DNA from 3 places in the Colwellia sp. SU-HH00943 genome. Region 2 is predicted to be linked to each of the others. Evidence: predicted binding sites of a transcription regulator. Region 2 holds the regulator's gene; each other region holds the start of a gene.
The links. Region 2 encodes sigma-54, which starts transcription at its own class of promoters, with help from an activator protein. Its sites were predicted from a motif close to GTTGGCACGNNNNTNGNNT; they were not measured.

Region 1 (7,805 bases), on a different contig from region 2:
ATAAATTTGCTTTAATTGTCGCGCTAATACTTGATGTTCTTCACTAGCCACCATAGGCATAACACGGGAAATAGAGCTTTCAATATCAACCGCTGGGTAATGCCCTGCGTCAGCTAACTCTCTTGATAAAACGATATGTCCATCTAAGATAGCACGTGCAGCATCAGCAATAGGATCTTGTAAATCATCACCTTCCGTTAACACCGTATAAAAAGCGGTAATTGAACCTTGCCCCTCACCACCATTACCTGCCCGTTCAACAAGTTGTGGCAATTTAGAAAATACTGATGGCGGATAACCTTTTGTAGCTGGTGGCTCGCCAACAGCTAATGCAATTTCACGTTGAGCTTGTGCATACCGCGTTAATGAATCTAACAGTAGTAACACATTAAGCCCTTGATCACGAAAATACTCACTAATTTGCACAGCACTTTCACAACCTTTTAAGCGCATTAACGGAGAGTTATCAGCTGGCGAAGCGACAACAACGGAGCGAGCTCGCCCTTCTTCGCCTAAGATTTCTTCAATAAATTCTTTAACTTCTCGACCACGTTCTCCCACTAAACCAACCACAATCACATCTGCATTGGTACCTCGTGTCATCATGCCCATTAAGACACTTTTACCCACACCTGAACCAGCAAAAAGTCCCATGCGCTGACCTTTGCCTATACTGGTAAAACTGTTTATCGAGCGGACACCAACATCAAGGTGCTCTGTGATGGCTCGCCTAGAAAGGGGGTTGATAGGTTGGTTATCATTAACATATTCACTGTCTGTTTCAATCGGCCCTTTGCCATCAAGCGGCTTACCAATACCATTAATCACTCGTCCCAATAATTTCATCGATAACGGTAAATGGAGTTTGGTTGCAATAGGTAAGACACGGGCGCCTGGCGATACACCACGCAAGCTCTCTTCAGGCATTAAGTAGGTAATATCTTGAGCAAAACCAACCACTTCTGCTAGTAATTCACCTTGTGCCGTTTCCACTAAACATTGGCTGCCTACATGCGCTTTGACGCCTACCGCCTCTAACGTTAAGCCAACAACACGCACTAAGCGCCCTGCAACACTTTCTTTGAAAGGGTGTACAAAGCTTTGACAATTTTTAAGTCTGTCGCTAATGCGCGTGCTATCAACCATGTTTTGCCTTTGAGTTTACCCTGTCAAATAAAGTTTATTATTAAAGGGAATATCAACTCCCTAAGCTATTGCTATTCGCTGCCAAGATTATGTCAGTTAACACTCGTCTATGGCTGATGCAAAGCATCTTGCAAAAACGAATCCAATACTTGCTTTAAACGCGACTTCATTTGTAAATCAATATTGGAGGTACTGTTTTCTATTTGGCAACTGCCGGGGGTTAATTGTGGCGCAGGTAATAATTGCCAGCCACTCTCTAACAGATGCTTTTCACCAAACTGTTCTTCAACTAGTTTAATGTCTTCAGGATTTAAGTGAATTTGTGTTTTAGACTCATTACTTGGTAAGGCTTTAATCCCTGTGCTGATAGCCGACATTAAAATATCAGGGTTAGTTTTAGCTTCTTGTAAAACAACAGCTTCAGTTAACTGAACAACAAGGTTAAGTAATTGCTCTTCAACATTTTTTTCAACGCTAGCTAAAGGGGTTGTAAGTTGGTCAATTAGACCTTGCCAATGAGCACTTAATGTTTCAATGCGCTCTTTCCCCTCAGTTAAGCCTTGCTCTTTTCCTTCCTCTAAACCTTGTGCAGTGCCTTCTTCATGACCTTTGGCTTTCCCTTCTTCATAACCCGTAGCAAAGCCTTCTTCTTTACCTTGATTAAAACCTTCTTCATGCGCCGCTAATCTGATCGCTTCAATTTCTTCAGCAGTTAGCGGCTGAACTTCAACCTCTTGCTCTTCAGGTGGTTCAAAGCGCCAGTTAGCTTTTTGTCCTAAAGCATTAGTTTGACTTTCTTGCTCAGGGGTAGGCTTTGTTTCAACACTGGGAAGTGCCCAAACATCAGTATTTTCTTGTGCTGCTTTGATAATACGAACAGGTGACTTACTCATGATAATTTATCCACAACAACAGAATATTAAGCCGGTAATATGATGAAAACTATTATAAGAATTCATCGCCGCCACCGCCGCCACCAAGCATAATTTCACCAGCGTCAGATAATCGACGAGCAATAGAAAGAATTTCTTTTTGTGCTGCTTCTACTTCGCTAATACGCACAGGGCCCATGGCTTCGAGATCGTCAGCCAACATTTCTGCCGCACGTTTAGACATGTTACCAAGGATTTTCTCTTTAAGGGCATCATCGGTACCTTTGATCGCTTTCATTAAGGCATCTTGTTGTACTTCACGCAAGATTGCTTGCATACCGCGATCATCAACATCAACTAAGTTTTCAAAGACAAACATTAAGTCTTGAATTTGCTGACTCATTTCTTCATCACTTTCACGAATTGAGTCCATTAACATACCTTCAACATTGGTATCTAGGTAGTTCATAATATCTGCTGCTGCTTTCAAGCCGCCCATTTTCGCAGCTTGTGCACCTGCTTGACCAGCAAATTGTTTCTCCATAATCTCGTTCAATTCTTGTAGTGCCGCTGGTTGTACTTCCTCAAGGTTAGCAATACGCATCATTAAGTCTAATCTAACTTTTTCAGTAAACTGACCAATAATTTCAGCAGATTGCTCTGGCTCTAAATAAGATAAAACGATGGTTTGAATTTGAGGATGCTCATTTCGAATAATATTAGCTACCTGTTTAGAGTCCATCCATTTCAGAGAATCTAAACCTTTAGCACCGCCACCCATTACAATTTGATCAATTAAGTTGCCGGCTTTATCTTCACCTAAAGCTGCCGTTAAGGCTTTTCGAACAAACTCTTCACTTTGGAAACCTATGGTTGAGAAGTTTTGGATTTCGTGAATAAATTGTTTATGAACCGCTGTGATTTTTTCTTGGGTAAAATCTTCCATCGCCGCCATAACAGTACCCACTTGCTGTACTTGTTTTGGCTCAAGATGTTTTAAAATTTGCGCGGCATCTTCTTCAGATAAGCTTAATAATAAAATACCTGCTTTTTCCGCACCTTCAAGTTTATCTACATCAAACCCTGCTGGTGCTGCGGTTAGTTCACCGACTTCTTGACTTTCATCACTCATCTTCGTTCAACCAACTTTTCACTACTTGCGACGATAATTCAGGTTCATTAGCAACTAAGGCACGAACCGCTTTTAATATGTCTTCATCTCGATGAAGATCAGGTAGCTGTAAACTACCATCTGGTGCAAAACCAACGTTACCTGCATCAAAATCAGAGGTAAGCATATCCATGGTTTCATCACCCAAATCAATATGGCTATCTAGTGACTTATCACCATAATCTTCTGGTGTACTATCTGGGTAAATCAAGCGTTTCAACATTGGACGAACAACAGCCAATATAAGCACGATAATAACCAAAGCACCCATCACTAATTTTAGCACCTTCATAAACCAAGGTTGTTCCCAAATAGGTACTTCTTCGACAGCACCAAAATCAGAACGGCTAAACGGAATAGTGATCACTTCCAAAATATCACCACGCTGTAAATCAAAACCGATACTGCCTTGTAATAAGCGACGAATCGCGGCAATTTCTGCAACACTTCTAGGCTCTTTCGCCACAGATGCTGCAGTACCTTCACCACCTTCGCTATCAGTTGTTGGCGAAGGTGCACTACTGTTAACATAATCTAGGGCGACTGATACACTAACTTTTCGAATAATACCCGTTTGCTGTTTAGTATGGCTAATAGCTTCATCTAACTCATAGTTTTTAGTAGATTCACTATGTTTATCACTCGGGATAGCTTTGTTTTGCCCTCCCGTAGCATTTTCAGGAATTGTTGATTCAAGCGGCGGCTGATTAGTTAATGCGCCAGGTATGCCACCTAATGCGCCACCAATTGAGTTACGTTCAACTTTCATTTCACTGCGAAGTGCTGGCAGGTCTGAATTATAACGACGCTCTGTTTCTTCTGTGCTAGTGAAATCCATAGTGACATCAACTTGGGCTGTATAGTTACCTAAGCCCACCACGGGGATCAAAATACTGTCAATTTTATCTCTATATTCTTGTTCGCGCTTTTGCTCAATTTCAAATTCACCGCGTGAACGAGAAGATATTGAGTCTTGAGAGCCAGAGTTAAGTAAACGACCATTTTGATCGGTAACTGTTACTCTATTCGGGCTTAAGCCTTGTACTGCTGAAGCAACAATATCTACTACTGCATCAACCTCTTCAGCCGATAACAAACGACCACGCTGCATGGTTAAAACTACCGTTGCAGAAGGATTCTTTTCACGGCGGGCAAAAATATTTTCTTTTGGAATAGCTAAAAGTACTTTTGCTTGTGAAATACTTTGCAGTTGCTCAATAGTTTTGCCTAAACGCTGTTCTCGACCATATTTGAGTCTTTCTCGTTCCATACGTTGACTGACACCAAAACCCATGTCTTTCATCAATACGTCTTCACCTTGTGAAGGCTCCTTCGTTAAGCCTTCACGAGCAAGTAATAGTTTTACATTTTGATATTCTTCAGCAGGTACAGAAATGGTGTTATTTTCTTGGCGATACTCAACGTGGTTGGCATCAAGAAAATCCATGGTTTTTATCAGTTGTTCGGTAGGTAATTTTGATAAAAAGCGGTATTCAGGTTCATTCGCTAAAATAATAACAAAAACCGCAATCGCTAAACAAATAGACAAAGCAACCACTAAAGTAATTTGACGTAAAATGTCAACATTCCCTAGGGTTGCAGAGAAGCCTGATTTTTGCTCTTGCATGGCACCGTTATCACCACTATCACTGGCAATAATGTCTGTTCCACCATCAGTTGCTACCATTGTATTTGTGTCAGCCACTTAACTTCTCCGATTACTACTGAATTTACTTTTTTATTAGCTTTTTTCTTAGCTTTAGTACGATTATTTATTGAAAATAATGCGCCTAGTGCTTTCTTTTTAACGCGCAAAACCCATGTGTAAACCAGAAAACTAGACTGGCATACTCATGATTTCTTTATACGCTTCAACGAATTTATTTCTCACTTGCACTGTTGCATCTAAGGCAATGCCTGACTTACTTGAAGCTACCATCACTTCTGCTAAGGTGACGCTGCGATCACCCATTTCAAAGGCGGTTTTTTTGGCGCCAGTATCTTGTTGTAATTCATTCACTGTTTTTAATGCATCGGTAAGTAATTCACCAAAATTACTGCTTGACTGGTTTACTTGTTTGCTTGCATTTACGGCTTGTAAGTCGCCACCAACAGCAGGCAAGTTACCGTTGCTTGCTTGCATTGACATACTTTGCATTTGGGCAAATAAAGAATTAGTTTTGATATCCATAATGAGCTCGCTTGTGTCAATTTTTTGCTGATAAAAGCTGTAAATTATCTGTTAGTAGAGATGTTGCAAGCATGGTGCCAAAAACACAGCCTATAACTGGCGTGGCTTAGGGGATGATTAAGAAAAAGCCAATACGAATAAAAAAGCCACAAATATCTTAGTATTTATGGCTTTTAGAAGTGTTTAAAAAATAGCTATGCTGGAATTTGAATGCCAGAGTCACGCATACGGGCAATTTTATAGCGCAAGGTTCTCGGGCTGATACCTAATCGCTCAGCCACTTCTTTTCGACTACCGTGACAGGCTTGCAAAGTATCAAGAATAATTTGATGTTCTTGCAATTTAAGTTCGCTGCCTAATTTATCTTCTGTTGGTGCTTGTTGCTCTACTTGGCTCACCTTGGCAGTTTCAAAGTTTTCAATCAATAAGTCTTGAGCATCAATGATCTGATTGCTGTGTAAAATCAGCGCCCGTTGAATAACATTATCTAACTCACGTACATTTCCCGGCCAATGGTATGCATTTAATTTACTACGTGCTGCAGGGCTAAATTCAGCTACTTGCTCGCCACTTTTTTGACAGTAGTTTTCAACTAAGTGTTGCGCTAAAGGCAAGATATCATCAACACGCTCAGCAAGCGGTAACCAAGTTAGTGGGAATACATTTAGACGATAGTATAAATCTTCTCTAAAGTCCCCTTTCGCTACCGCCTCTTTTAGATCTCGGTTACTGGTTGCAATAACACGCACATCTAAATTTATAGTTTTTCTGCCACCTAAACGTTCTACTTCACGCTCTTGCAATACCCGAAGAATTTTAGCTTGTAGGCCTAAATCCATTTCAGTAATTTCATCAAGCAAAATAGTACCGCCTTGAGCTTGTTCGAATTTACCTGGACAGGCTTGAATAGCGCCCGTAAAAGCGCCTTTTTCATAACCGAATAAGGTAGCTTCAAGCATATTTTCAGGAATAGCAGCACAGTTAATCGCAACAAAAGGTTCTTTCGCTCGCGGTGAGTTATTATGGACATACTGTGATAAGACTTCTTTACCTGAGCCACTTGGCCCAAGTACCATCACTGACGCTTCCGTAGTCGCAACTTTACGGGCAAGATTAAGTAACTCAATACTGCGCTTATCAGCAACTATGGGCGTATTGCTATTTACCGATGAAGGTGGAATATACTGGCTAACCATATTTAACAATACTTCTGGCGCAAAAGGCTTAGCAATATAATTACAAGCACCGTCTTTCATAGCTTGTACAGCATCATTAATAGTACCGAAAGCAGTCATCAACAGTACTGGCATATTGGGTAATTGATTTTTAATGCTCTTTAATAGCGATAAACCTGACATGCCGCCCATTTGAACATCACTTACTACTAAATCAATTTTATGATTTTTAAGTAGTAACAAAGCTGTCTCGGCAGATTCTGCTTCCACACATTGGTAATTAGCTAAGCTTAAGGTATCAATTAATGCTTCACGTAAACCAGCATCATCTTCAACCACTAAAATTTTATGGTGACTCATTTGGATACTCCTCGCTTAGTTTTGGCTAGCAATGGTAGTTTCAAGCAAAAGTGTGCCCCTTGCCCTGTTCCGCTCAAGTAACTCACTTGACCTTGGTGTGCTTCTACTACCGATTTGACTACCGCAAGCCCAAGGCCTGTGCCTTTTGAACTTGAGGTATAAAAAGGCTCGAAAATTTTGTCGATTATGGCTGAATCAATGCCTGGACCATTGTCTTTAACACTGACAAAAATAGCGTCTTTTTCTGAGTAAACTTGAATGTTAATAACTGCAGGCTCTGATTCACCTGAAGCTGCTTGCAAAGAATTATGAATAAGGTTTTGTATAGCACCAGACAAAGCGTTCTTGTTGGCTAATATTTGACTATGTTCATCATTTAATTTCACATTAACAACAGCTTTTGCTTTGGTGACTAATGCTTCCATAGCCTGTACAGAGTCATTAATTAATTCATCCACTAACAGTGGCGCCACCACCTGCTCATTTCCACTTTTAGAGAACAGCAACATATCATTCACTTGCTGTTCTAAGTCGTGCAAACGTGCAGTGAGCTTTTCTTGGAACGTTGCTCGAGCGCTATCAGATAATTTTCTGTTTGATAAATTAGCGCTATATAACATGGCAGAAGATAATGGCGTGCGAATTTGATGCGCTAAGGTTGAAACCATTTTACCCAGCGACGATAAACGCTGCATTTGACCTACTTTATCTTGTAGCAAACGCGTTTCGGTTAAGTCGGTGATCATAATAAGTTGTCCCGGTTGATCACCTAAACTGGCTATTTCTAACTTAACACGGCGGCCATCTTTGAGTGAAACCTCGTGCCAGTCATCGGCTCTAGGCTTGAAGGAGCGAGCGATCACATTAAACCATAACTGCCCTAAAATAGG
Region 2 (7,805 bases):
GGTGTCGCTGTTCAAGATGCGCATCCCAACGTATTGACGCAAGCTGATTACCAAACGTTCACAACAGGAGGATTTGGCGCAGTCAGAGAAGTGTGTGATCTAATAATGCAATGTCAAGGTACACTTGATCAAGCAACAGGCGCCAGTATATGACACGTCTGCATACATTAGCTCTTTTGGTATTATTGCTAGGCGCTATGGCCTACGGTATTATTGAATGGCGTGGTTCACAAGTACTGCCAGGGGCAGATGTTGAACATGATTTAACACCTGACTTTATTGCCGAAGCACTGAAAAGTGATATTTATACTGATTCAGGGCAATTATCTCATGCCATTATTGCCGACAGAATGGAGCATTATGCCAAACTTGAAGTAACCCACTTTGAGTTACCTAGTTATACGTTATATCCAAAAAATAATGAAGCACCATGGCAACTTAGTGCAAAAGAAGCGACACTATACAAAAATAACAGAGTTATTTTAAATCACCGTGTTCATTTAAAAGCCACGGATGAAGAAAGTTTAATAGAAGAAATTCACTGTAAGTATCTAGAATTAGATTTAAAGACCAATATAATTAGTTCAGAGCAAACAGTTATGGTGCAAGGGAAAGACTTTACTATGTATGGTTCAGGCTTGATCATTGACCTTAACACTAAACAAATGACCTTAACTGAACATGTACGTACCATTTATAAGAAAACTGACAGCTAAAAAACAAAGAGCTAATTGCAATTAGCCCCATATAAATAACCTTGTGATAACTTTATGATAAAAAAGAATTTTGTAAAACCTTCAGTAACGAAAATTAAATCTATTGGTTTAGGTGTTTTACTCGCGACTAGCGTATTAACATTTACTAACGCTAGTTATGCGGCTAAAAAAGATCTCACACAAGAAATTACCATAAAATCAAAACGTCAAAGTGCAGACTTAAAAAACAAAATTGCCAGTTATTTGGAAGACGTAAGTATTCGCCAAGGCTCTATCGCAATAACAGCCGATATAGTGCAGGTTTTTAGCAAAACGAATGAAAAGACCAATGAAAAGCACGACACCTACCTAGCCAAAGGCAAACCAGCTCTTTTTCAACAACAATTAGAAGACGGCAGTTTAATTAGCTTACAGGCTGATGAAATAAAATATCAACCGGACATTTATCTGATAACCGTATCAGGCAATGCCAAAGTGAAACAGGCTGGTAGTATGGTTACTGGTGAAACAATCACCTATAACACCTTAAATGAAAAGCTTGAAGCTGAAAGTAGTCGTGATGAATCCGTCACCACTATTTTACAACCTGCACAAATTAAAGCTCAACAAGAAAAAAATAACGCCGCCAATAATGACAGTAAAAAAGACAGTGACAACAATGATTAATGCAACTGACAACACTGATATAGCTACCCTTAGCGCTCACGGTTTATCTAAGTCATATAAAGGTCGGCAAGTAGTAAAAAGTGTAAGCCTCAATGTGAATACCGGGCAAATTGTTGGTTTATTAGGCCCCAATGGCGCCGGCAAAACCACCTCGTTTTACATGATTGTTGGCTTAGTTCCTAATGATGACGGTAAAATTATTTTAAGTGATGAAGATGTCACACTTGCTCCTATGCATGAAAGAGCACGACGTGGTATAGGTTATTTACCTCAAGAAGCCTCAATTTTTAGAAAACTCACCGTCACTGAAAATATTATGGCTATTTTGCAAACTCGCAAAAACCTTGATGAAGGGAAAAAGCAAGAAAAGCTGGAACATTTACTCGAAGAATTTAATATATGTCATATCAAAGATAACCTTGGTATGAGCTTATCTGGTGGCGAAAGAAGACGTGTAGAAATAGCAAGAGCACTGGCTGCTGATCCTCAATTTATTTTACTGGATGAACCTTTTGCCGGTGTTGATCCTATATCGGTAGGTGACATTAAAAAGATTATCATTCATCTTAAAGAGCGAGGAATTGGTATCTTAATCACAGATCATAATGTCAGAGAAACCTTGGATGTTTGTGAGCATGCTTATATAGTAAGTCACGGTGAAATTATCGCTCAAGGTGATGCAAACCAAATACTTGCAAATCAAAAGGTCAGAGATGTATACCTCGGCGAACAATTCACGCTATAGTTACTAATATACAAAAAAAATTAAGCTATAATTTATAGTGAATGTATTACTAAAATAACAACAACAGGATAAGAACAGAACTAAATGCGTCCATCACTGCAGCTCCGAATAGGACAACAACTCACCATGACGCCGCAACTGCAACAAGCGATAAAGCTTCTGCAGTTATCGACGTTGGAACTTCAACAAGAAATTCAAGAAGTGCTTGAGAGTAATCCTTTGCTTGAAGTGAATGAAAATTCACCGAGTAATAGCAATGAAGAAAACGACAACAGTAATGAACAGTTAGAAGAAGCTTTTTCTGCTAGCACAAATAGCACAGAACAAACCAGCCCTGAAGGTAGTGAAGACACCAGTGCCACTATTGATGAAATAAGTACTACCGAAGCAATGGCTCAAAATGATATTCCTGAAGAGTTAAATATAGATACCACCTGGGAAGAGAGTTACAGTGCTGGAACCTCTAATACAGGTGCAATCTCAAGCCCTTCTGAAGATTACACCTATCAAGGTGAAACCACAGACTCTATTCAAGATCATTTACTCTGGCAAATGGAATTAACACCCTTTACGGATACTGACCGCGCAGTTGCTATTGCCATTATTGAAGCGGTAGATGATGCTGGCTATTTAACCGTTTCTTGCGAAGATATTTTAGAAAGTGTCGGTATTGAAGATTTAGAGCTTGACGAAGTGGAAGCGGTATTAAAGCGCATTAACGTCTTTGATCCAATCGGTGTTGCCGCTCGCTCCATTGCTGACTGCTTAATCATCCAGTTAAATCAATTTGATGAAGACACTCCTTATTTGAAAGAAAGTAAACACATCATTGAAGAGCATATAGACCTACTGGGTAACCGAGATTACCGTCAGCTTATGCGTAAAACTAAGCTTAAAGAAAATCAACTTCGCGAAGTAATGCGCTTAATTCAAACACTGAATCCACGCCCAGGTGATGCGGTAATAAAAGGGGATGAGCAGTACGTTATTCCTGATGTTTCCGTAGAAAAGAAAAATGGACGCTGGATTGTAGAATTAAACCCAGATACAGCGCCTAAATTATCTATTAACCAACAATATGCAGCCATGACTAAAACCACCAAGTCTTCTAGTGATGATGGTCAGTTCATTCGCTCAAACCTTCAAGAAGCAAAATGGTTTATAAAAAGTTTAGAATCGCGAAATGATACACTACTAAAAGTGTCAAATTGTATTGTTCAGCGCCAACAAGGCTTTCTTGAACATGGCGCCGAAGCCATGCGCCCAATGGTATTAAATGATATAGCTGAAGCAGTAGACATGCATGAATCAACCATTTCACGTGTAACAACACAAAAGTACATGCACACACCAAGAGGTATTTTTGAGCTAAAATATTTCTTTTCTAGTCATGTAAGTACTGAAAATGGTGGTGAATGCTCTTCAACAGCAATTCGTTCCTTGATTAAGAAGCTCATTTTAGCGGAAACACCTGCTAAACCGCTAAGTGATAGTAAAATGGCCGATTTATTGGCTGAGCAGGGCATTAATGTTGCAAGACGAACCATAGCTAAATACCGTGAATCATTAGCTATTCCGCCGTCAAATCAACGTAAGAGTTTATTGTAAATCTCATTTAAAAGGATCACGCATATGCAAATTAATCTTACTGGTCACCATGTAGAAATTACCACGTCTTTACGCGATTATGTCGACACAAAATTTGCCAAATTAGAGCGACATTTTGATCATATTAACAATGTTTACGTTGTACTAACGGTAGAAAAATTAGACCAAAAAGCTGAAGCAACGGTTCACCTAAATGGTAGCGAAGTGCATGCTTCAGCGGTGAATGAAGTGATGTATGCCTCTATTGATACCTTAGTAGATAAATTAGACCGCCAAATTCTTAAATACAAAGGCAAAATTGCCAGCCATTAACCCCATTCAAAGTACTATGACCCTACAAGACATTTTAACGCTGGACTGCACTGCCTGTGCAGTTCCAGCAAGTAGCAAAAAACGCATACTCGAAACTCTCTGCCAACTTGCCAGTAGTAAATTAGGTGAATCCGATACAGGTACGCTATTAGATAGCTTACTAAACCGAGAAAAAATGGGCAGTACAGGTATTGGTAATGGTATTGCGATACCTCATGGAAAATTGCAAAACTCAAATAAAGCAGTTGCTGTCATGCTAACCACTGAAAAAGCGATTGAGTTTGACGCAATAGATAATAAACCTGTCGATATTTTTATTTGTTTATTTGTACCTCAAGATTGCACTCAAGCACATTTAGAAACTTTACAAAGCATAGCTAAACTGTTTAGTGATCGAAAAGTAGCGAAACAAGCGCGTAAGTGTACTTCTAAACAAGCTTTATTTAATCTAGTTCAACAAGCACATTAAAAAGCAACGTATTTTACAACCGCATAATAATGTAAAGTACCTAAATAACAACTTATTTAACAAAGCATGCAAGCCATCATAACAGCTGTCAATGACACTGCTTTAGCCTTGTAGCGCGAGATATCAAGTATGAAACTTATTATTGTCAGTGGCCGTTCAGGATCAGGGAAATCTGTTGCTTTAAGAGTATTAGAAGATTTAGGCTACTATTGCGTAGATAATATTCCTATTAACTTATTACCTGCCTTAACTCATACTGTTATCAATGATTACGAGAATGTTGCCGTCAGCTTAGATGTCCGTAACTTACCCAATGATCCTAAAGATATACCGGAAATAATCGAGTACTTACCGAATGCTGTTGATGTAACTACCCTTTTCTTAGATGCTGACGATATAGACCTTACCCGTCGATTTAGCGAAACACGTCGTTTACATCCATTAATCAAAGAAAATATCCCCTTAGATCAAGCAATAGCGTTAGAAAAAAAGCTCCTTACGCCTATTTCTACCCGAGCAGATTTATACATTAATACTAGCCAATTAAGCCCGCATCAATTAGCTGACTTAGTCAGAGAACGTATTTTAGGTAAAAAAACAGGGGCTATGGTATTAGTATTTGAATCATTCGGTTTTAAACATGGCATCCCTGCCGATGCCGACTATGTATTTGATGCGCGATTTTTACCAAACCCTTTTTGGGAAAAAGATCTGAAAGCCTACACAGGGTTAGAGCAACCCGTACAAGATTTCCTTGCCAGTCAACCGATAGTAACAAAGTTTATCTGGCAAATTAATAGTTTTATGATGACATGGCTACCACATCTAGAACGTAATAACCGTAGTTATGTCACTATCGCCATAGGTTGTACAGGCGGTAAGCATAGATCCGTTTATATCGCTGAACTATTAGCCAGTAACTTTAGAAAAGAAAAGAAAGATGTACAAACACATCACCGTGATATTGAGAAAGTAAAAAAATAATAATGAATCATTATGAGTAGCCTTATGACCACAACTATTTCTAAAGACTTAACTATCATCAACAAGCTCGGTTTACATGCTCGCGCTGCAACAAAGCTTGCTCAGTTATGCCAAAAATTTACCGCGAAAATCACCCTTGAATTAGAAGATAAAACCGCTGATGCCAATAGTATTATGGCAATAATGTTACTCGCTGGCGGTCAAGGTAAAACCGTAACAGTCACTGCTCAAGGTGAAGATGCAGAACAAGCATTAGCCGCTATTAGTCAGCTGATAGGCGACAAGTTTGATGAGTCTGAATAGTAAAGTAGCTTTTTGAGCGCAAGCAAGCACGAACAGTTTTTAAACATCTAATCATTACAATGACTTTTTAGCATTAAAATAAAAAGCTGATAAAACCATTGAGTTACGATAAACTTATTAAGTAAACCATCTCCAAACTTTCCCAAAAACTAAATAGCAGATTCATCGCCATGTCAGAGCTAACAGAACAAGAAGACATTCAACGAAGATTACATCAGGTGAACGAAGCCCTGAGTGATGGCATGTTTGTCTATGTTCGGCAGCTTTTACAAGAATTGCCTGTTTATGATTTAGCACTAGTACTTGAGTCTTCCCCGGCAAAAAACCGTTTAGTGTTATGGCAATTAATTGATGCTGAATTTCACGGCGAAGTATTAGAAGAACTCAGTGAAGAAGTACGTAAAGGTATCCTTAAGGGCATGCGACCTGAAAAACTCGCTGCTGCCGCTGAGGGGATGGATGTTGATGATATTGCAGAAGTTTTTCGTACTCTACCTGATAGCGACTACCAAGAAGTTCTTAACTCGATGGACTCGCAAGATAGAAGCCGAATAGAAACTGCTTTATCTTACGAGGAAGATACCGCCGGTGGTATCATGAATACAGATACCATCACCGTTAGACCGGAAGTGACTGTCGATGTGGTATTACGGTATTTGCGATTAAAGGCCGAGCTACCTGAATCAACAGACTCCTTTTATGTAGTTGATCGTAATAACAAATTTATTGGTGCAGTGTCTTTAGCTGCCATAGTTACAGCCAAGCCAGAAGTGATTATTTCAGATCTAATCGATGCTGATGTCGAAGCTGTACAGGCCGATATGAGTGAACAAGATGTGGCACAGTTATTTGAACGCCATGATTGGTTTTCAGCCCCTGTTGTCGATCAAGAAGATCACTTACTCGGCCGTATTACAATCGATGATGTAATTGATATTATTCGTGAAGATGCTGAACATTCTATGATGAGTATGGCGGGTTTAGATGACGAAGCCGATACCTTCGCACCTGTCATCAAAAGTACCAAGCAGCGCTCATTATGGTTAGGGGTAAATTTAATCACCGCACTTATGGCTGTTGCAGTATCCAGTATGTTCGAAGGAATATTAAGCCAATTAGCCATTCTAGCGATATTAAATACCTTAGTGCCTAGCATGGGTGGTGTAGCAGGTGGGCAAACCTTAACCCTAGTTATTCGCGGTATGGCCTTAGGTCATGTTGGTGATAGCAATGCAAAAGCATTGTTATATAAAGAGCTCGCCGTCGGCTTTTTAAATGGCTTATTATGGGCGTTATTAATTGCGAGTGTTGTTGGTTTATGGCAACAAGATATAGTGCTTGCCGGCGTAATTGCCATAGCCATGTTAATGAATATGACAGCAGCAGGTTTAGCCGGTGTCGCTGTACCTATTATCCTAAAACGTATGGAAGTAGACCCCGCATTAGCAGGTACAGTTATTCTCACTACGATTACTGATGTTGTAGGTATTTTTGCCTTTTTAGGTACTGCAACCCTACTATTAGCGCCGTAACTAAATTCACCATAATAACTAAAACTATCATAACTAAACCTTAGTACTCAGTCGCAATGCTGAGCACTAAAGGTAGTAATAGAAAATTATTGTCCAGCTATTTGCATTTCTTCAAGTAAAATAGAACCCGTTCTAATACTACCATGCATATCAACGTCAGAGCCTACAGCAATAATGCCTTTAAACATATCTTGTAGTTTACCCGCAATAGTAATCTCACTGACAGGGTAAGCTATTTCGCCATTTTCTACCCAAAAACCAGCGGCACCACGAGAGTAATCGCCATTAACAACATTGACCCCTTGCCCCATTAACTCAGTAACTAATAACCCCGTCCCTAAGGTTTTTAACATAGCATCAAAATCACCGCTATGATTAGTACTTTTACTATTTACCAGCCAATTGTGAATACCACCAGCATGTCCCGTTGTTGTTAACCCTAATTTGCGCGCTGAATAGCTGGTTAATAA
Region 3 (7,805 bases), on a different contig from region 2:
ACAAGATATTATCGACTCAGATCAAGTAGAAGACATTGTTCGTATGATCAATGATATGGGTATTCAGGTATTTGAAAATGCACCTGATGCTGATACTTTGATGATGAGTGAGGCCAATACAGATGAAGATGCGGCTGAAGCTGCGGCGCAGGCGCTTGCAACAGTAGAAAGTGAAATTGGTCGTACAACCGATCCTGTACGTATGTATATGCGTGAAATGGGCACGGTTGAGTTATTAACGCGTAAAGGCGAAATCGTAATCGCCAAGCGTATTGAAGAAGGTATTAAAGAAGTACAACGAAGTGTTTCAGAATACCCACCCGCGATAAATTATTTACTTGAAATGTGGGATAACTATGAAGCCGAAGAATTACGATTGTCTGATATTGTCGTTGGCTTTTTAGACCCAGATGCTGAAGATGAAGATGTTGCGGCTGCAGCAACCCATGTTGGCTCTGAGTTATCAAAAGAAGAGCTTGATGACGAAGACAGCACTGATTCAGATGACGAAGATGAAGAAGAAGAAGATACAGGTGTTGATCCAGAGCTAGCACGTGAAAAGTTCACTGCTTTACGTGAAGCTTATGAAAATGCAAACAAAATAATTGAAGCTAAAGGTCGAGGCCATAAAGATGCTGAAGCTGCGATTGATGCTGTTGCTGAAGTATTTAAAGAATTCCGTTTAATTCCTAAGTTATTTGATAAATTAGTGAAAAACATGCGTGGCATGATGGATAGATTACGCGTGCAAGAGCGCTTGATCATGAAGCACTGTGTTATGGGTGCTGGCATGCCAAAAACCACTTTTATTAAAATATTCCCAGGTAATGAAACCTCTAAAGATTGGTTTGAAGCTGAAAAAGCTGCGGGTCATCCTTACTCAAGTAAATTAGCTGACATAGAGTTTGACGTTGAACGCTGTATTCTTAAACTTAATCAAATTGAGGAAGAAACTCATTTAAACATTCACGGTATTAAAGATATTAACCGTCGTATGTCTATCGGTGAAGCGAAAGCTCGTCGCGCTAAAAAAGAAATGGTTGAAGCTAACTTACGTTTAGTTATCTCAATTGCGAAAAAATATACCAACCGTGGTTTACAGTTCTTAGATTTAATCCAAGAAGGTAATATCGGTCTAATGAAAGCGGTAGATAAGTTTGAATACCGTCGTGGTTATAAGTTCTCAACTTATGCAACATGGTGGATTCGTCAAGCAATTACCCGTTCTATTGCAGACCAAGCACGTACTATTCGTATCCCTGTTCATATGATTGAAACCATCAATAAGTTAAACCGTGTTTCACGTCAAATGTTACAAGAAATGGGGCGTGAGCCAACACCTGAAGAATTAGCTGAGCGTATGATTATGCCAGAAGATAAAATTCGCAAGGTATTGAAAATAGCTAAAGAGCCTATTTCAATGGAAACGCCTATTGGTGATGATGAAGATTCGCATTTAGGTGACTTTATTGAAGATGGTAGTGGTGAGCTACCGGTTGATTCAGCTACTTCAGAAAACCTTAAAGGTGCTACTCATGAAGTACTTGCAGGTTTAACGGCTCGTGAAGCTAAAGTGTTAAGAATGCGCTTTGGTATTGATATGAATACAGACCATACTTTGGAAGAGGTTGGTAAGCAGTTTGATGTTACTCGTGAGCGTATTCGTCAAATAGAAGCGAAAGCACTGCGTAAATTACGTCATCCATCTCGTTCTGAGCAACTAAAAAGCTTTTTAGATGGCGAGTAAAAAATTCGCTTAAAAGCTATTTAAAATAAACCCAAAAAAGAGTAAGTTAGTTGAACTAATTTACTCTTTTTTATTTTTAAAACTCAAAGGACATTTATGTCATTTACATCACGCATATTTACACTGCTATTATTAGGAACGTTAGCTTTTACTGCTGATTACAGTTATGCAGTACAAGACAGTAGTTTTGAGATTACCCCGCTTGCAGGTTACCGATTTGGTGGGAATTTTGATGCGAAAACTGATGATGAAGCGGGTATAACCTCGACTATTAAATTAACAGAAGAAGTTAATTATGGGGTGCTATTTGCGTGGAACGTTGATAAAAAGCGTCAAGGTGAATTTTTAGTAACACATAATAGTGCTGAATTCTCACAATTTGATAGTAGTACAATTAGCAATAATAATGTCTCAGTTACTTATGCTCATATAGGGGGGAATGTACCTATTTCAAAAGGTACTGTACCTTTGTATATAACCGGTGGTTTAGGCTTAACTCATTTATCACCAGATGATGCTTTGTTAGATACAGAGACGCGTTTTTCAATGAATGTAGGGCTTGCCACCAAGATACCTGTTACAGAGAATATAAGCTTTAGATTTGGTGGTCGAATTTACGCAACATTCTTTAATTCAAACAGTCGTATATTTTGTGATGAAGAAAGGTGTGATATAGCAATTTCTAGCGATTTGTGGGTACAAAGCGAGGTAAATGCTGGCGTAACCTTCGTTTTCTGATTGCCTTAGTCGTTTAAATTGACTAAGAAATAATCGAATAGCAAATAATACGCAAATAATAATATTCAGAAGGTGACAATAAAATAAAAAATGCTTATACTGCTCGCCGTTTTACAATAGCTTTGTAAAACACTCTATAAATGGCCCCTTAGCTTCGTTTGTATTAGAGGTTAGAGCGCCGCGCGATATAATAGAAAATTTGGCCCCTTAGCTCAGTTGGTTAGAGCGCCCGACTCATAATCGGTAGGTCCTGTGTTCAAATCACAGAGGGGCCACCATTTTCACTCATTCATCGCTAAAGCATTTCTAACGTCTGTTAACCTATTATTAAAAATAACTTAAGTTCTAAATTAGTAAAGTAAATGCTGCTAATACATTGTAGCTGTTAGTAATTGCTCTAAGAAATAGCGGTACTTCGCATGAAGGTAGTATAAGCGCATGTGTACTCCATACGCTTTAGTCATAGTGAATCAGTCTTTTATATCAACAGCTTTACTTCATTAAAATATTTACTGAGCTAATTTTGATTGTAAATATTCTTGAGTGTTTTGATTGGCAGCAGAAACAAAACGCGCTTTAGTTGTTCTCGCAAAACCAATAGATACATTATCGTCTAGATAAACTAATAACAGGTTATCTTTAAACTCGAATTGAAGCTTTAACTTTTCACCTGCACCAGTTATTTCCACTTCATTTACTGGATAAGTTTCACCTTCATATTCAAAAGTTCCTACTATAACTGTATATTTTCCGTGATCAACTAAGGGGTTTATTCCTTTAGTTTTTATATCATTATCTCCACTTTCATCCGCAATACTTTGTGGAATGTAAAAGTATTCTTTGCCATTAGTAGCACTGGCAGATAACATAATTTCACTATTGGCTGATATTTTTAGCACTAGATTTTTAATTTCAAGTACGTCTCTTCCCATTGGGAATGAAAAAAGGGCGTTTTCAATGGGATATTTTGTTTCATCGTCAATTTCGTCATTCCAAAGCCAATAAGCATCGGCTTGCCAATAGCCAACAACGCGCTCTTGTATCGTTTGAGGGGTTAACTTTATATCTACGGTATTCTCACCTTGGATAATGTTGAGTGTTTGAGTGACTTTTTTATAGCCTTCTGCATTAACGGTTATTTGTTGCTGACCAATAGGTAAAGCGATACCAGCTTGATAGCTCGGTTTAATACCTAATAAGGTTATTTTAGCGTTTTCGGGAATTGTGTTAATGGTTAGTTGACCAACAGGTATGGGTTTTTTAATAAGATCAATATGGGTTGTTTGCCCGTTAACTTGGTTTACTAATACACTTTCAGTGATTGATTCATAGCCTTCTTTTTTGACATGGACCTGGTAAGTGCCATATTTAAGTTTGGTTGCTTGCCCTTGTTTTATATCACCAATGCCATCGATAGTAATTAAAGCATCACTAGGTGAGGTGGTTATCGTAAGTGGATGCATTGGCACCATTTTTACTTTGGGTGGCTCTTGGCTACTGGTAAACCAGCCTTGAGTAAAACCATAAATACTTGCTGCAATGATGACAGTTAAGGTTATTAAAAGGCTAATTAAGCCGGTTTTTGATTTTTTAATCGCAACTGATGTGTTGTTTGCATTACTGTGAGCATTGTTTGGCTCACGGTTTATTTTACGGGTACCATCATGATCTGGAGCAGGCTCAGGTTTTGTTTCAGGTGGTGTATCAAAGCTTGTTTTAGGCGAATCTTGTTGGCGGAGTAGTTGTTGAACAGCTACGACTGATTGAGGACGCTGTTTTGCTTTTAAGGTTAAACAAGCCTGTATAGTGTTGATAAGGGATTGACTGTAGTTGTTAGTTGGTAAAGGTTTAATAGGATCTGGTTCATCTTCATTTATTTCATGCTGACGATGACTACTGGTTTCAGGTTTTTCTCCCACAATAAGATGGTACATAACTGCACCAATAGCGTATAAATCAGTCCATGCACCTTGTCTACTTTTTGTGTTGTATTGCTCTGTAGGTGCATAGCCATCACTGACGATAGCACTCATGCTTTTAGATTTTTCACCTATACTTTGGCGCGCGGCACCAAAATCTATCAGCATAGGTTGGCCATTAGCTTTTAAATAAATGTTACCAGGCTTTATATCTCGATGTAGTAAGCCTGACTTGTGTACTTCTGCTAAACCATCAAGTAGAGGTTCTATTATTTCTCGAATTCGCCCTTCACTCATATTGCCATTGAAATGGATCTTTTTCAGGTGTTCATCGAGTGCTTCACCTTCAACATATTCCATTACTAAATAGGCTGTGCCATTAAGCTCGATAAAGGTATGTATTCTGACGATATTAGGGTGGCTAAATGTCGCTAAGGTTCTCGCTTCCTCTAAAAACTTTGTTAAACCATATTGATAATCTTCACTCACATTTGTGCGCGGCATAACTGTTTTGCTGTCTTGAGCACGCGCCGCTAAGTCGACGGGTAAAAACTCTTTAATAGCAACTAAACGATGTAAACGAGTATCTTCAGCTTTATAGGTGATACCAAACCCGCCTTCGCCAAGTACCTCTATTACTCTAAATTCAGCAATTTCATGCCCAGGAGGTAATTGATAATTTACTTCTTGCATTGATGTGCCTCTTTTATACGTTTTTTCGGAAATTTAAGTAGCTGATAACAAGAAGTCATGTGAAAGGAAAAACTGAAGCCTTTTACATCTTTGTATCAATTGAAAATAATATATTAACAGCGTTTTAAAATTGATAAAGCTAATTTATCAATGATTTATGTTTAGTTGTGGTTGGAGTAGTGAAGTGAAAAGCCGGATTTTTAAGACTTAAAACAAAAACGCACCAAAGTATTAGTTTGGTGCGTTTCAAAAATTAATATTTGTACTCAGGTTATTTTTTTCTTAGCTGTCTAAAGCCTAAGCCAGCTAATCCTAAAGCAAATATGGCGGTTGTTGTAGGCTCAGGAATAGGGGTAGAGTTGAGGGTAATAGTTGATTGCCTAAAGGTTGAATCCACATAGTCATCACCATCAAAAATGTAATCATTAAAGCTTTCAGACAAACCTATAGTCCATGCGCCTGCAATATTACTAGGACCATCTAATACATCGAAAGTACCAACATATGAATAGGTTCCCGATGAATTTGCCCAACCAAAATCTACACCAGTAAATAATTTACTAAAACCTGAATCGACATGCGTCAGTGATATTTCAGTTTCGCTACCCCATGATGCATTGAAGTGTTCGACATTAAGATCAAAAGAAATAGAGTCTAATGCACCAGTATCTGATTCGTTGTAGCTTATTTCATTTACTATGCCATTTGAGTCTTCACCAGTAATGTCAATTACCCCAGCGTGGGCTAAATTTGTATAACACCCTGCTGTTAGTAACAAGCTAGGTAATAAGGTTTTTAAAAACTTCTGTTTGATCATAATTGTACTTCCTAAGATGGGTTACATATCTTCTTTTAAACAAGCAATATTCAAGCCACACTTTAAAGGTCTTTGTTTTCAGCTAGTTACGTGTTATACCTTAATGTGAGTGTAAAAAAGTCAGACAACTAATATCTATATTTGTTGGGTTGTTATGTTTGATTTAATGATATCTGAATTGTTTGATTGTTTAATTGCCTCTTCGGCTTGCTTACTGCTTCTAATATGCCGAGAATCTTGCGTGTTAATATTGATTATTGGCTTTTTCTTATTGATTTTACACTCTACCCAATTTTGTTGTGCCATAGCCTCTAAAGCTTGAATACAAGCGCTAAATGTTAAACTCTGGCGAGCAGGCGGAATTTCTTTTGCTATTTTAGTTTTCAGTGCATTTAAAATAACAGAGATATCGGAAGTTTGTTTTAAAATTTGGATTATGGTTTGATAATAACCAACTTGGGGAAGTACATTTGTACCGCGCTTAATACAGGGAACTTGGATGATCCTGCCATTGACAAGGTTTCCTGCCATTGTTGATTTCGCACCTTTGGTGTTTAGCTTAAACTTGTTAAAACCAGAAATCTTCATTTGGGTTGAGCGATCATGTCGATCAAATTTAGTAAGTAACTGTCGCGTTGAGGTGATATCAAAAGAGCCAAATGTTGCTAAGCCTAATTGCTCTGTAGTAAAGCCCCCCTGACTTAGCCATTGCCATGCCTTTTCAGGGCTTAGTTGCAAGCCAGCTTCTTTTGCTATAGCAACACAGTTTTCTTTTAAGTCTGTAAAGCAACCATTGGCTGCATACCAATATTGAGCAAACTTGATATGTTGTTGAATATTATCCCGCGTTTTATCATTGTACCGCTCAGTAAGCCATTGTTTATCAAGTGAACCATGCTCTAACTCTAATATTGTGTAGGCGACTTCTTTTGCAGAACTATGAGCTAGACTCATTCCTGCGGCTAATATGGGGTCTGCAAATCCCGCGGCTTCGCCACAAATAAACCAATTATCGCCTGTTAACCTATCTGATAAATGAGACCAATCTTTTGTGATGCCAATATTGCCTTCTGGCTTAGCATTATCCAATAAACTGGCAATATCTTTTTGTTCTTTAATTGCTTCTAAGTAAAGAGATTTTGCCGACTTGCCTGTTTCTTTTAAATAGCTTGCTGGGCAAATTAATCCAATTGATGTGCGAGTCTCCCCTAATGGTATAAACCAAATCCAGCCATAAGGTAAACTTCTTACTTGAACTCGTGTTGCGCCTTGTCCTATTTCTAAGGCCCAATCTGCATTTTCCCAATAATCCCATACGGCAATATTACGTAATTCATTAGGTGCCCAACTTTCAATATCAAAAGTTCGTCTAAACAACCCTGAGACACCTGTCGCATCAACATAATATTTTGCTTTTACAATACTGTCGTCATTGAGCTGTACTCCAGTAATACTATCGCCATCGCGGAGTATGTTTTTTATGCGCGTATTTTCGTGTACCTCAGTACCTAATGATTCACTGTGACGTAATAAGATATTATCGTAGATAGCACGATCTACTTGGAATGCGGTATATTTACGTTGCCCTTCATAAGTTGATGGGCGTGGCTCATCTTGCCAATCTTCAACAGGATAAAAATCAAAATCCCATTTTTCATTGTCCTTCCCCCAAGTGTAGGACGCACCAATTTTTATAGGAAAATTTGCCGCTTCAACCTTTTCCCAAACGCCCATTTCATCCAATATGGGACTAATTGAGGGTAATTGACTTTCTCCTACGTGATCTCGAGGAAAGGTGTCTCTTTCAAATATTGTTACTGATAGTTCTGGTTTATATTTTTTTAATAATGAAGCAACAGTAGTTCCAGCAGGACCACCACCTATAATAATG

Region 1: fliE (flagellar hook-basal body complex protein FliE) is a predicted target of sigma-54. The motif match lies at 5,444-5,462, and genes of this name have one in related genera.
Region 3: AC27GZ_RS12250 (PEP-CTERM sorting domain-containing protein) is a predicted target of sigma-54. The motif match lies at 5,956-5,974, and genes of this name have one in related genera.

Annotation. Positions count from the first base shown of each region.
Region 1 covers NZ_BAAJLW010000005.1:150,240-158,044, reverse strand. The annotation lists gene fliI (flagellar protein export ATPase FliI) at 1-1,146, opposite strand, end outside; gene fliH (flagellar assembly protein FliH) at 1,254-2,039, opposite strand; gene fliG (flagellar motor switch protein FliG) at 2,092-3,150, opposite strand; gene fliF (flagellar basal-body MS-ring/collar protein FliF) at 3,143-4,876, opposite strand; gene fliE (flagellar hook-basal body complex protein FliE) at 5,027-5,380, opposite strand; gene AC27GZ_RS14650 (sigma-54-dependent transcriptional regulator) at 5,575-6,915, opposite strand; gene AC27GZ_RS14645 (sensor histidine kinase) at 6,912-7,805, opposite strand, start outside.
Region 2 covers NZ_BAAJLW010000001.1:393,359-401,163, forward strand. The annotation lists gene kdsC (3-deoxy-manno-octulosonate-8-phosphatase KdsC) at 1-153, shown strand, start outside; gene lptC (LPS export ABC transporter periplasmic protein LptC) at 150-716, shown strand; gene lptA (lipopolysaccharide transport periplasmic protein LptA) at 771-1,382, shown strand; gene lptB (LPS export ABC transporter ATP-binding protein) at 1,402-2,127, shown strand; gene AC27GZ_RS01680 (RNA polymerase factor sigma-54) at 2,212-3,735, shown strand; gene hpf (ribosome hibernation promoting factor) at 3,760-4,047, shown strand; gene ptsN (PTS IIA-like nitrogen regulatory protein PtsN) at 4,064-4,516, shown strand; gene rapZ (RNase adapter RapZ) at 4,646-5,500, shown strand; gene AC27GZ_RS01700 (HPr family phosphocarrier protein) at 5,525-5,803, shown strand; gene mgtE (magnesium transporter) at 5,974-7,335, shown strand; gene pmbA (metalloprotease PmbA) at 7,422-7,805, opposite strand, start outside.
Region 3 covers NZ_BAAJLW010000004.1:133,767-141,571, reverse strand. The annotation lists gene rpoD (RNA polymerase sigma factor RpoD) at 1-1,747, shown strand, start outside; gene AC27GZ_RS12265 (outer membrane beta-barrel protein) at 1,844-2,485, shown strand; tRNA gene AC27GZ_RS12260 (tRNA-Ile) at 2,687-2,763, shown strand; gene AC27GZ_RS12255 (protein kinase domain-containing protein) at 2,995-5,097, opposite strand; gene AC27GZ_RS12250 (PEP-CTERM sorting domain-containing protein) at 5,369-5,914, opposite strand; gene AC27GZ_RS12245 (NAD(P)/FAD-dependent oxidoreductase) at 6,050-7,805, opposite strand, start outside.